3 regions of the uncultured Flavobacterium sp. genome follow, and region 3 is predicted to be linked to each of the others. Evidence: riboswitches for the same ligand, from Rfam matches in the RefSeq annotation. Region 3 holds a riboswitch; each other region holds the start of a gene.
What was found. A riboswitch is a leader RNA that binds a small molecule or an ion and turns the genes downstream of it on or off. The one in region 3 is predicted to bind S-adenosylmethionine.
Positions count from the first base shown of each region.

Region 1: another riboswitch for S-adenosylmethionine. It lies ahead of WN975_RS22080 (alpha/beta fold hydrolase); the one in region 3 lies ahead of WN975_RS07395 (TlpA disulfide reductase family protein).
Region 2: another riboswitch for S-adenosylmethionine. It lies ahead of WN975_RS22180 (homocysteine S-methyltransferase family protein); the one in region 3 lies ahead of WN975_RS07395 (TlpA disulfide reductase family protein).

Region 1 covers NZ_OX638201.1:5,286,957-5,291,420, forward strand. The annotation lists gene WN975_RS22065 (O-acetylhomoserine aminocarboxypropyltransferase/cysteine synthase) at 1-379, shown strand, start outside; gene WN975_RS22070 (aspartate kinase) at 601-1,689, shown strand; gene WN975_RS22075 (hypothetical protein) at 2,303-2,494, shown strand; SAM riboswitch class I at 2,684-2,792, shown strand; gene WN975_RS22080 (alpha/beta fold hydrolase) at 2,871-3,854, shown strand; gene thrA (bifunctional aspartate kinase/homoserine dehydrogenase I) at 3,856-4,464, shown strand, end outside.
Region 2 covers NZ_OX638201.1:5,307,995-5,312,458, forward strand. The annotation lists gene WN975_RS22160 (NAD(P)/FAD-dependent oxidoreductase) at 1-418, shown strand, start outside; gene WN975_RS22165 (hypothetical protein) at 536-676, shown strand; gene WN975_RS22170 (TfoX/Sxy family protein) at 727-1,086, shown strand; gene WN975_RS22175 (hypothetical protein) at 1,112-1,924, shown strand; SAM riboswitch class I at 2,168-2,281, shown strand; gene WN975_RS22180 (homocysteine S-methyltransferase family protein) at 2,607-3,611, shown strand; gene WN975_RS22185 (NTF2 fold immunity protein) at 3,637-3,957, shown strand; gene WN975_RS22190 (hypothetical protein) at 4,048-4,464, shown strand, end outside.
Region 3 covers NZ_OX638201.1:1,719,219-1,723,682, forward strand. The annotation lists gene WN975_RS07390 (aminotransferase class V-fold PLP-dependent enzyme) at 1-965, opposite strand, end outside; gene WN975_RS07395 (TlpA disulfide reductase family protein) at 1,295-2,287, opposite strand; SAM riboswitch class I at 2,565-2,665, opposite strand; gene WN975_RS07400 (nitronate monooxygenase) at 3,036-4,121, opposite strand; gene WN975_RS07405 (nuclear transport factor 2 family protein) at 4,138-4,464, opposite strand, start outside.

The sequences.
Region 1 (4,464 bases), 3.6 Mb from region 3:
AGATGAGGTAGTTTGGGTAAATTATCCAGGTTTAAAAAACAATAAATATTATGATCTGGCGCAGCAATATTTACCAAAAGGACAAAGTGGAGTAATCACTTTTGGACTTAAAGGTGGTTTTGAAGCCGCTAAAAAAGTAGTTGATGAAACAAAATTGTTTTCGCTTTTGGCCAATATTGGTGATACAAAATCATTAATTATTCATCCGGCAAGTACAACACATCAACAATTGTCAGACGAAGATCAATTAGAAACAGGAGTTTCAAAAGATTTAATCCGACTTTCTGTTGGAATTGAAGATATCGAGGATTTAATAGCTGATTTGCAAACCGTTTTCGCAAGCGTGACAGAATCGCAATACAGCATTAATAAAAATTAGGTTTTTTTGTTTTTTGTTTGAAAAATTGCCTTTAGTAGTGTGAGTTCTACTAGAGGTGATTTTTTATAAAGAATAAATCAATATAAAAGTTTATTCACCATATAAGTGATATAAGTTCATTTTAGTAGGCGCACAGAAATGCGTCTAAATCATAAACGTTGATAATATAAATGAACTTAAATCACTTATATGGTTTAATTAACCCCAATAAATTAAAAATTATGTCAAAGCTTAAAATAAATATCATCCTTTTTGGAATTGGAAATATCGGAAGTACTTTGATCAATCAAATTATAGAAAGTCAGGAGTTTTTTCTCGAAAGTAAAAATGTAGACTTTCATTTTCCGATTATCACAAATTCAACAGTAGCTTTTTTCGAGAAAGAAGGCGTTGGATATGCATGGGAGACCAATTTTCTGGAATTGGCCGTTCCTTTTAAAGTGCAGGATATTATTGCATTTGCCAAAGAAAATGAATTTGAGAATCTAATCGCGGTTGATGCAACTGCAAGTGACGAACTTATTCATCATTATAATACGTTGATCGAAAACGGATTTAATATTGTGGCGGTAAATAAAAAAGCCAATACATTGCCAATCGATTTATACAAAGAGATTAGGGCGAATCTTAAAAAGTATGACAAAGAATTTTTGTATGAAACATCGGTTGATACCGGTTTTCCTGTTTTACAAACCTTAAGAGATTTGTATTATTCGGGAGAGAAAATTACAAAGATTCGCGGTGTTTTTTCGGATAATCTGAGTTATGTCTTTAACCGATTTTCTACAGAAGAAGCTACTTTTTCTTCGCTTTTAAAAGACGCGAGTTTACTCGGATTAATGCGATCGACTTTTAAAGAAGATTTATCCGGAAATGATACAGCCAGAAAACTACTGATTTTGACGAGAGAAATCGGGAAGGATTTTGATTTATCAGATATAAAAATCGATTCTTTGCTTAGAGAAGAACATTTAGAAAAAAATGGCATTCTTAATAAAGAGGCAGTTGATAAATCATTCAAAATTGCAAAAATAACACAAGCGGATAATCATGTATTAAGATATGTAGGAGAATTCGATGTAGAAAAAAATACATTAGAAGTTAAATTAATTTCAGAACCTGTTACGTCAGCAATTGGTCAGCTAAAAGGATCTGATACCATTTTCGAAATTTATACCCAATCTTATGCAGATGTTCCAATCGTAATTCAAAGTGCATCGGCATGCAAACAAGCTATTTCAAGAGGAGTAATTACTGACATTTTGAAAGTGGCTGAAAAAATTAAAAATAAAGAAGCAGTTTGGTTGTAAGTGGCTTTTAATAGTAGTTAGTTGTTCTTTGATATTTTGAAACAGGAAAATTTGTAACGTATTTTTTGTAGGTTTTAACGTTCATTTTAACAAAAGGCAATTTTGTAAGATGTTTTTTAACGTTAAAATGATGTTTTTTAACGTTTTTTAAGATTAATTTGTTGATCCTCACTTGCGTAATTGAAAAAATATTCGCACATTTGTAATACCTCAAAAACACCAAGAAGATAAATTTAGTTTTCTAAATTATAGTAATGTTGATCGAATAAAACCGTTGATAAATTTTATATCTTATTGATTTTGAAGAGAAAAAATAAGTAAAAATAATTCGGCAGTTTCGAGAAGCTTTTAAAGACAAACAAATGCAAGATTTTTTTAAAATAGCAAGTAAATCAAAGATGAATAAATCCCTACAGATGAACAAGATGTTTAACGTCGCACGTATTTGTGTATGCGTCTGTTGATACTAAAAGTATATATAAGTTGTAAAAAACTTAAACCCTTTTGGTATTAAAAATCCAAAAGGGTTTTTTTATTCCATTTGGTTACCATAACAAAGAATTAAATAAATAGTAAAGATTAAAATACGCAAACTAACTTAAACTTAAATATCATGAGCACAATAAACTACTTAAGAAAAAAACTTTTCAGAAGCAAAATCGAAAGAAATAATCCACCGCCGGTAAACGAGTTAATCCACCCAAGTTTTGGAATAACTGAAACAGATAAAAAAGCGGAGACAAAAGCACCAAATTCATTATTGTTTTTGATGTATTCAAAAGAAAATGAAACTCTTTTCATCTAACTTGAAAAGCACTCATAAATTAAGGTAATACCTGCTTAATTTTACTGAGCAAATTGTTCGGTAATTTTTTGCGTATAATAGTTTTTGGTTGAATTATCTTTAAGAAATTGCAGAATCAGTTTCGATAAAATTTGTTAGTTTAAGAAATAAGTAGTTAATTTGCACCTTTAAGTTCAAAAACGTATTGAAATGTTATAAAGAAAGGACGAGGGATTAGACCCGATGAATCCTTAGCAACCCTTCGTTAAATCGAAGAAGGTGCTGCATTCTACCACGCCCAAACGTGGAAAGATAACAACAAGAATTTTCTAGTTTCACTCTAGTACTTTCTTTCTAATATTTCCACATACAAATCAATTAATAAAAAGATTTGAAATTGGAAAATATACCAAGTCCCATTATAATTCAAGATTTCATCACCGAAAGTGGTGCAACATATCTTTCATTACCGTTAAGTTTTACGCTTTCTGGTTTGCCATTGCATAGCGCGCCTATAGTTTTGGTTAATCATGCTTTGACAGGAAACGCTGAGGTAACTGGAGAAAATGGTTGGTGGAATGATTTAATTGGCGAAGAAAAAACAATCGATACCCAAAAATATACCATTCTGGCATTTGATGTTCCGGGAAATGGAAACGATTCGTTTATAATTGAAAATTATCTGGATTTTACCACGAGAGATATTGCCCGAATTTTTATAAAAGGTTTAGAAGCTTTAAATATTAGCCAAGTGAACACCATTATTGGAGGTTCTGTTGGCGGAGGAATCGCCTGGGAAATTCTTGCATTAGAACCTAATATTACTCAAAACCTAATTCCCATTGCGACAGACTGGAAATCTACAGACTGGATGATTGCTAATTGCTATTTGCAAGAGCAGATTCTGAATAATTCTTCAAGACCAATAGAAGACGCCAGAATTCACGCAATGTTATGTTACAGATCTCCTGAATCATTCAAAGAAAAATTTCAGCGTACAATCAATGCCAATCTTTCTGTTTTTAATATAGAAAGCTGGTTGGCACATCACGGTGAAAAACTACAAAAGAGATACCAATTGGCATCGTATAAATTGATGAACCAATTGCTTAAAACCATAGATATTACCAGAAATAGTGACGATTTTGAAACTTTAATGTCAAGAACAAATGCAGCGATTCATATTATTGGAATCAATTCGGATTTGTTTTTTACACCAAAAGAAAATCGGGAAACTTTTCAGGACCTAAAAAAGTTCAAAGACAATGTTTTTTACAGCGAAATAGATTCAGTTCACGGACATGACGCTTTTTTAATCGAGTACAAACAATTAGATCATTTACTTGCCGATATTTTTAAGGCAGAAACAATAGAAAAATAAAATGAAAATATTAAAATTTGGAGGCAAATCGTTATCAAACGGAGAAGGACTTAGTAAGGTAGTTTCAATCATTTTAGATAAAGTAAATCAAGGCGAAAAAATTGCCGTAGTAGTTTCTGCCCGCGGAAATGCAACTGATGAATTAGAAGATATTTTAAGAATAGCTGCTAAAAACGGAAATTACAAACCTTTATTAGAAAGCTTTAAAGCATATCAAACTTCAGATTATCCGCAAGTTGATTTATCAGAAGAGTTTAATATTTTAGATAAACTTTTTGAAGGAGTAAGCCTGATTGGAGATTATAGCAATAAAATTAAAGATCAGATTTTATCTAAAGGCGAATTGCTTTCGGCTAAATTATTAACTTCAATTTTGGTTGAAAAAGGGATTCCTGCAAATTTTGTTGATACAAGAGAATTGCTAAAAACCGATTCGAAATTTGGTGATGCGCAGCCTTTAGAACAACTTTCAAAGAAAAATGTAATCAACTATTTCAAATTACATAACGGAGAAACAGTTAATATCGTTACAGGTTTTATTGGTTCAAATAACAACAACGACACAACAACATTAGGAAGAAATGGAAGTAATTATACCGCTTCGTTAATT
Region 2 (4,464 bases), 3.6 Mb from region 3:
AGTAATCGGAATCAATGGTGCTGAGCACGTTGAATCATTAGATATCGAAGAAAATGGTGCACACCGCAAAATCGAAACAGATTATTTTATTCCACTTTTCGGATTGACTCCAAAATTAGGTCCAATTGCAGACTGGGGATTAGAAATCGAGAAAAACGCTATTAAAGTAAACAACGCATTAGATTACCAAACTAACATTCCGGGAATCTTTGCTATTGGTGACGTTAATACATATCCTGGAAAATTAAAATTGATCCTTTGCGGTTTCCACGAAGCAACTTTAATGTGTCAGGCAGCTTACCAAATCATTAATCCGGGTAAAAAATACGTATTGAAATACACAACAGTTTCTGGTGTAGACGGTTTCGACGGAACTCGTAAAGAAGCTCCAAAAGCGGTTGTGAAAGCGATTATCTAAGACTCTAAGTTGCTAAGCGACTAAGATTCTAAGATTTTTATATATAAAGCTCAAACTATATTAATATAGTTTGAGCTTTTTTATTTCTATCTTTATTACGTAAACTAAAAAAAAGATATGCAAGATTGGTTTGAAGATTTATCTAAAGAAGAAAAAGAAGAAATTGAAACTGGACTCAAACAAGCAAAGAATCACGAATTTATAGATCATGAAGAAGTGATGGAAATATTCTCAAAATATAAACCAACTACTAAATAGGTTTTAAACTTAGTACCTTAGTCACTCAGAACCTCAGAACCTTTAAAAAAATGGCTTTCGACGAAAATAACGCACAAAGAATCCGAACATATCTCCAACACAAAGAGTCCGATTTTTTCGAAAAGAAAATGTTTGGCGGTATCGTATTTATGGTAGATAATAAATTGTGTTGCGGAACTCGTATTGACAAACAAATTGGAGAGAATCTTTTGTTATGCCGAATTGATGATAAAGCGTATGCAAAAGCAATAGAAAGAGACGATGTTTTACCAATGCCAAATGCAGAAAGACCAATGAAAAACTACATTTTTGTTACAGAAAATGGCTGGCAAAAAAGTCAGGATTTAGCATTTTGGTTAGAGCTTTGCTTAGAATTTAATCCGTTTGCAAAAGCAAGTAAGAAAAAATAATTGTTTAAGATCAAAAGCAAATTAAATGAAAAATTGCAGTTTTCTTTTATTGGGTTTATTTGTTTTTCTCCTTGGTTGTGATAAACCTAAAAGTGAAACAATTATCAAAAAGGATATAGAAGTTACCACCAATAAATGTCTGCCTCATTTAAATGATAATCCAAAACTTGAAAATAAAAAGATAGTTATTTATAGCGAGGAAGGGAATGATTCATTAATAATTTCTAAAAATGAATTAAATAAAATTGAAATACTATTTCCGGTATTCAAAGCAGAATTTCCTTCAAGTCCCAATGAATCATATGCAGGTAAACTATGGGAAAATTATATTAATCAAGACGGAAAAGAAAAATCCATAACCTTTAGTAGTGAAGCCGGCAGAGATAATTTTTGTTTAATATATGCGTATTATCTCAAGCAAAAAAATGGAGAAGGAAAATTCAAATCAGAAAGAGAAAAACTAATTCAATTGTATCGTGCAGTAAACGGACTTTACGAAGGTCTAAATTATAGCGGAACTTATTACGGACATCAACATAAAAGGCTAAATGCTTCTGCAGAATATTCTATTTATCAATTAACAAAAGGAAAAGAATATTTTGAAAAGAAGTATAATTTTCAAAAACAGAAAGATTTATATATCAAAACGTTGATTCAATATGTTTCGGATGAAGAAAGTCAAAATGTAGATTATCAAGAAGATCGCAGATATAATAAAAAAAGAGCAACTGAAAGAGCCGAAAAGCTTCAGGAGAAAATTAATATTTTAGAAAAATTAATTACAAATTATTTCTACTTAAATCAGGTTCAAAATTTTGAAATAGCCTATTATAAATAAAAGAAAATGTAATATTTGTTTGAAAATCTATCAAAACAAAAAATCAAAATTGAACTTTAAATAAGCTGAGAATAACGAATTTATAGATCGTGAAGAAGAAATGAAATTCTTCAAAAAGCATTAGCAAAACACAAATAAAATTTTAAACTTAGAAACTCAGAATCTTAGCAACTCAGAAACTTAAAAAAAACTTGCAATTGTTCAGGTTATGTCTTTACTTTGCAGTGTTCTTAAAATTACTGAAAGTTATCACGAAAGGCGGAGGGAAAGACCCAATGAAACCTTAGCAACCCTTTATCATAAAGAAGGTGCTACATTCTACTTTGTACTAATCATAGTATCTAAGATAGATAACACAAATACATAAAAGTATTTCTCAAAACACTTCCTGACAACTTACAATATAATTTTACCGAATTCACTTTGGTATTATGAGCGAATCATTGGCGCATTTTTGCCGTCAATCGTTCCCGCTTTTTGTTGCAATCTTTTGCTTTTTAAAGAAAAAAGCAAAAGGATTTCCACTTCAATCGGGGCTAATGAGCCAACAAAAGTGAATTCTTGGAATTAATGTGAATCAAAATCGTATTAAAACCGACAGGTTTTTAAAGCGAAAATTATAATTAAATAAAAACTTAGCAACTTAGAACCTTAGTGTCTTAGTTGCTAAAAGCCAAAAGATATGTCAATAACAATTCAGGAAGCAATAAAAAAAAATATCCTAATCCTTGATGGAGCAATGGGAACAATGTTGCAGCGCTATAATTTCTCCGAAGAAGATTTTCGTGGAGAGCGTTTCAAAGATTTCCCGCATCCATTAAAAGGAAACAACGATTTACTATCCATAACACAACCACAAGCAATTCGCGATGTCCACGCCGCTTATTATGAAGCGGGTGCAGACATCGTAGAAACCAACACATTTTCAGGAACCACAATTGGTATGGCCGATTATTTCCTGGAAGAATTGGTTTATGAACTAAACTACGAATCGGCTAAAATCGCAAGAGAAGTGGCCGATGAATTTACAGCCAAAAATCCAGACAAACCACGTTTTGTAGCCGGTTCAATTGGTCCAACAAACCGTACAGCAAGTATGTCACCAGATGTAAACGATCCGGGTTACAGAGCCGTAACATTTGACGATTTACGAATTGCGTACAAACAACAAGTAGAAGCCTTAATGGATGGAGGTTGCGATTTACTTTTGGTAGAAACAATCTTTGATACTTTAAACGCAAAAGCAGCACTTTTTGCAATTGAAGAAGTAAAAGACGAACGTAATCTTGATATTCCAATTATGGTTTCAGGAACGATTACAGATGCTTCAGGAAGAACACTTTCTGGGCAAACGGTTGAAGCGTTTTTGATTTCAGTATCACATATTCCATTATTGAGTGTAGGATTCAATTGTGCTCTTGGAGCCGATTTGTTGAAACCGTATTTAAAAACATTAGCACAACATACAAGTTTTAATGTTTCGGCACATCCAAATGCAGGATTACCAAATGCATTCGGGCAATACGATGAAACACCAGAACAAACTCAGGCACTCATCAAAGAATATTTAGATGATAATTTAATCAATATAATTGGCGGTTGTTGCGGAACAACTCCGGATCACATCAGATTAATTGCTGAAGTTGCGAAGGATTATAAGCCACGAGTTGCACCGGTTTTTGCTTAATTTCTTTAGTAGTTTTTCAATAAGTATGAAGAAGATTTTGCTTTTGATTAGTTTAATATTTGTAAGCTGTAATTATACGACTAATACAGTTTTTCAGAAAAAAATTAAATGTGAAGATTGTTTAGTTACCAAAGAAGAAACAGCTGTTGGAATTGCGGAACCTATTTTATTTGAATCATATGGTAAAGATCAAATAGAAGACCAAAGACCTTATACAGTAACAATAGAAAATGATTCTATTTGGCATATTGAAGGCGCTTTTAATAAAATTGGTTTTGGAGGTGTGTTTGATATTAAAATTTCAGCAAAAAACGGTAAAGTTCTTTATATGATGCATGGGAAATAATTTAAAACGCAAGCTCTTCAAAAAGTTCCGGAGGAACGAAATATAAATAGGTTCAAAGTTTTAAGAATTTATTTTTAAAACGATTAAAAAATGAAGCAATTGAAAATAATAATAGTTGTGTTTGTGCTTTTTGGGTTATTTGGTTTCAGTAGAAAACCTTCAATAGTATTCAGACAAGAAATACCCACCGATTTTTATTTTGTGATTGAAGATGGAGGAAATGATTATTATAATTCTCAGAATAATAATTTTCATAGAAAATATATAAGAGGGGAAAAAATAGTAAAAGTAAAGTTAACAAAGGAAGAAAAGGAGAAAATATATTCGCTCATTTTGAAATGCAATTTTTTAAAAATGCCAACAAAATTTGAACCAAATGACAAGAACAATATTGTAATCACAGATCCTGGTTTTTTGCAAAGTATATTAATTAAGGCAAATGGAAAAAATAAACTTGTGAGTTATAATACAGGTTTTACTAGCGATAAGAATGATAAAAACGCAAAA
Region 3 (4,464 bases):
ATTTTGTCTTTTAATTCTAAAGCTAAGGCAGTTCTTATTACTTGTAGAAAGCCTGGCGTCCCACCATCTTCTCTAACTTCTATGACCTCGCTATAACAATATTTCCCTAACGGATTGGTCCATTTTACATTTCCTCCGCCGGGATTATCCGGAAAATCAGATTTGTATAATTGTTCATTAAAAACCAAAACTCCACACGTTCCTGGTCCGCCTAAGAATTTATGAGGCGAAAAGAAAATTGCATCCAATTGCTGTTCTGGATCTTTTGGATGCATATCGATTTTGACATATGGCGCCGAAGCAGCAAAATCAACAAAACAAAGTCCGCCGTTTTCATGCATGATTTTGGCTAATTGATGATAAGGCGTAATAATTCCTGTAACATTCGAACAAGCCGTAAACGAACCTATTTTTATACTTCTGTCAGCATATTTTTTAATTTCTTCCGAAAGAACATTTGGGTCAACTAAATTATTTTCATCAGGATGCAGAATCACAACTTCGGCATTCGTTTCATACCACGAAACCTGATTCGAATGATGCTCCATGTGCGTGATAAAAACAACAGGTTTATCATTATCATCATTCGCTCGCAAACCCATTATTCTTTGCAATTTTGATAAAGCCGCCGTCATTCCGGTTCCGGTTGTAACCAAAACATCAGATTCGCTGGCGTTAACAGATTTTTTTATGACATCTCTAGCATATTGATAAGCATAAGTCGAAGTTTTTCCGGTTTGACTTGAAAGTGAATGCGTATTGGCAATCATTGGACCAATTTTATTAAGCATAATATCCTCAATCGGAACGTATAATCTTCCGCTGGCAACCCAATCTGCATACAGCAAATTCTGTTTTCCATAAACCGATTTAAAAGTGTGATCTACGCCTACTGTGTTTTCTCTGAATTTAGAAAAATAACACTCCAATTCAATTGGTTTCGTTTCTGTCTCAATAGCATTCATTTCCTTATCATTTAAATTAACTAAATTTATTATTGTTTGCATTTTTAAACACATAGAAACATAGATTCTATTCTAAATAAAAGATGTTTGAAAAAATCTAGATTTTCACACATAGTCCCAAAGCTCCATATCATTAAATTAAGCTTTAAACACAATCCCTTTGTGTTCTTAAAGCAAAGCATAATTCACAAAACTTTGCGTAATCCTTTGTGAACTTTGCGGTAAAATTTTCTTTGTCGAGTTACATACGAGGCTTCTCCCGAAGTTTCAGGATTTGTTAAAACGCCTCTCTAGATAATGAAAAACTATGTTTCTATGTGTTTAAAAAATTAATTTGCTTGTCCTAAAAGTGCTTTAAGCGTCGTTTGCAATTCTTCTCCGTGAAGATTTTTTGCTACGATAATTCCTTTTGAATCCACTAAATAATTCCCCGGAATTGCTCTTACACCATATAATTTAGCAACGGCGCTATTCCAGAAAAGTAAATCCGAAACGTGTGTCCAGGTCAAATTATCGTCCTGAATACCTTTGATCCAGTTTTCTTTCTTTTTATCCAAAGAGATTCCGATAATGTTGAATCCTTTATCGTGAAATTCTTTGTAAGCCGCTACGATATTTGGATTTTCTTTTCGGCAAGGTCCGCACCATGAAGCCCAGAAATCAACTAAAGTATAACCGCCTTTTAAATTTTCATAAAAGCGAACTGGTTTTCCTTCTGGATTAGTGCTGGTAAAATCGGGGGCTTTTTTTCCAACCGCCAATCCGTTCAAAACGGTAACCAGTTCTTTTAATTCTTTCACGTAAGTGGTACTTTGAAGGCTTTTATCAAGCAAAGCAATGTTTTGAGTAATTTGTTCCGGTGTTAATCTGTACGACCAATTTCTGTACAACACATAAGCAGAAACTATAGATTTAGGGTTTTCTGTAATGAATTTACTGATTTCTACATCTTTTGATTTTCTGTAGGTTTCGAATAAATTCTGAGATTCAGAACCTTCAACTACAGATCCACTATAGTATTTCTTTGGATTTAATTTTACTGTTATTGGACCTTTTTCAAGGAATATATATAAAGGACTATCTTCTGTATTTACGCTTAAACCGTATAATTCGGGAGTTTTTACTTTGGTTTTAAAACTAAAACTTCCGTCTTTTACTTTTACCGAATCAATTGTAGTAAACATTTTATTGTGGAATTTCTGCAGATATACATATTGCGCAACCGTATCTACAACAGTTCCTTTTAATTGCAAGCTGGTGTCTTGCGCCTGAGTTTGTGAAACTCCAAGAAATAAAGCGAAGCCTAATAGTATTTTCTTCATTTTGTTTTGATTTTTAAGTGATAATAAGATTTATATTTTAGTTGAAATTAGACAAAGGAATTCCTTTAACCCAATGTAAAATGGATTTTAGCAAATGCTATTTAAAAGGGAAATTGGATAGAGTTTAATGCTTTCGCATTCGGAAAACAGCAATACTATTTGCATCAAAAATTGAATTCAAAAATTCATAAGCCGCGTATAAAGTTGAGTCTGTTTTCATTTTAAAAAATAAAAAGGTTTTAACATTAATGATCTTATTCAGATTTTGAGGAAATCTTTCTTATCTGTCCCGCAAGGCAGGAAGGATTTAGCACCTTATTCGGTAACAGGTTGCTAAGACATCACTGGGCCTATTCCCTCAGTCTTTCTGGATAAGTATCATACAGAAGTTTTCTGTGATACAAATATATATACTAATTCTATAAAATTAGTATAGTTTAAGAATATTTTTTCAGAAATTATTTCAAAAGCTTATTTTTCATGTTATAAATTACTGTAAAACAAACATTTACCATTAAAAAAAATATTTTGAATTTTTCTTATTTTATAACAATAATTCATACACCTGATTGATGAAAAACATCAAATATGATTTTTATGTTGCAGAAAAAGCACAAAAAAACTCATTCCGATTTTGAAATGAGTTTGTATTATAGTGATATTATCGCATCTGTTTGCATCCCGTTTAAACCCGACAGGTTTTGAAAACCTGTCGGGTTTGTCGCGCTATTGTTTGCACAAGAAATAGCTATAACTTCAAACCTTCAAAATAAGCTGTAGTTTCTTCAATTAAAGAATGCATCAAATCCTTGGCTTTTGTGTGTTTTAAAATTGGCGAAATTTGTCCGCCCCAGAATAATATCATATCCCATTTTTGTTGATCGAGCGCTGCTTTTCGTAATGGAGATATAAAAGTAGTTTGTAACGGAAAAGGCAGAACATCTGATTCTTTCCCGATTATATCTTTTGCAATTCGGCTTGTGATTCCTCGTCCGAGTCTTCCGGTGTAAGCACGCGAAAGTGTTGTGTATTTTGCTGCATCCGAAAATAACATTTCTCTATGAATTGGTAATGCATTCGATTCATCGGTTGCTAAAAATGCTGTCCCAATTTGGACTGCGCTTGCGCCTAATGTCAAAGCTGCTGCGATTCCCTTTCCGTTTGCGATTCCGCCGGCGGCAATGATTGGTATTTTTATTTTCTCGCGCATTAATTGCAGTAAAACAAAAGTTCCAGTTAAGGATGATTCGGCTGAAGCCAAAAAAGAAGGTCGGTGTCCGCCTGCTTCAAAACCCGAAGCGATAATCATATCAACGCCTTTACTTTCCAGAAAAATACCTTCATCAAGTGTTGTGGCAACTCCTATTGTTACAATTCCTAATTTTCGACATTGTTCTAAAACATCATCCGAAGGAACGCCAAACATAAAGCTGAAAACTTTTGGACGAACATCTAAAATGACTTGTAATTGATTCTCAAATCTTGATTGAAATGGTGCTGGTTTTTCCGGTAACGGAATCCCAACTTCATCATAATAAGGTTTGAAAAGCGCTTTTGTTTTTTCAAATTCTTCATCGGTTAAACCGCCATTGGGAATATCATGATCTGAAACCCAAAGATTAATATTATAGGGTTTATTCGTGGCTGCTTTTATTTGTTTGTCTGCTTCATAAATTTCCTGCGGAGTTAAAGTATAAGCTCCGTAACCGCCTAAACCGCCAAGATTAGAAACTGTCGCGGTTAATTCTACGGTTGATAAATTACCGCCAAAAGGTCCTTGCAATATTGGATAATCAATTCCTAACAGTTCCTTCGCTTTTGTATTGTACCACATCGCTTTAGAGTTTAAATTATTCGCTAATGTCTGTCAACATTTTATTGACAATAATCCATTTGCCGTCAATCTTATGGAAAGATAAAAAATCCCGATAATTAAAGTCGTACATTTTAACATTAATCTCTGCAATCGCTATTGAATTCACGACTTTTATGTTTAGAATTTCGCCTTTAAAAGGTTTTCCGGAGTCTTTTGGACTTTGTCTGTTTTTTACGCCGTCCAAATAAAGATCTACAGTTTTGAAGTAAGGTTGTCCTTTTACATCGCCAAAAAGCAGTGATCCGGGATGAAAAATACTTCCCAACAACATTTCATCTCCTTCATAAATTCCTTTGAAATA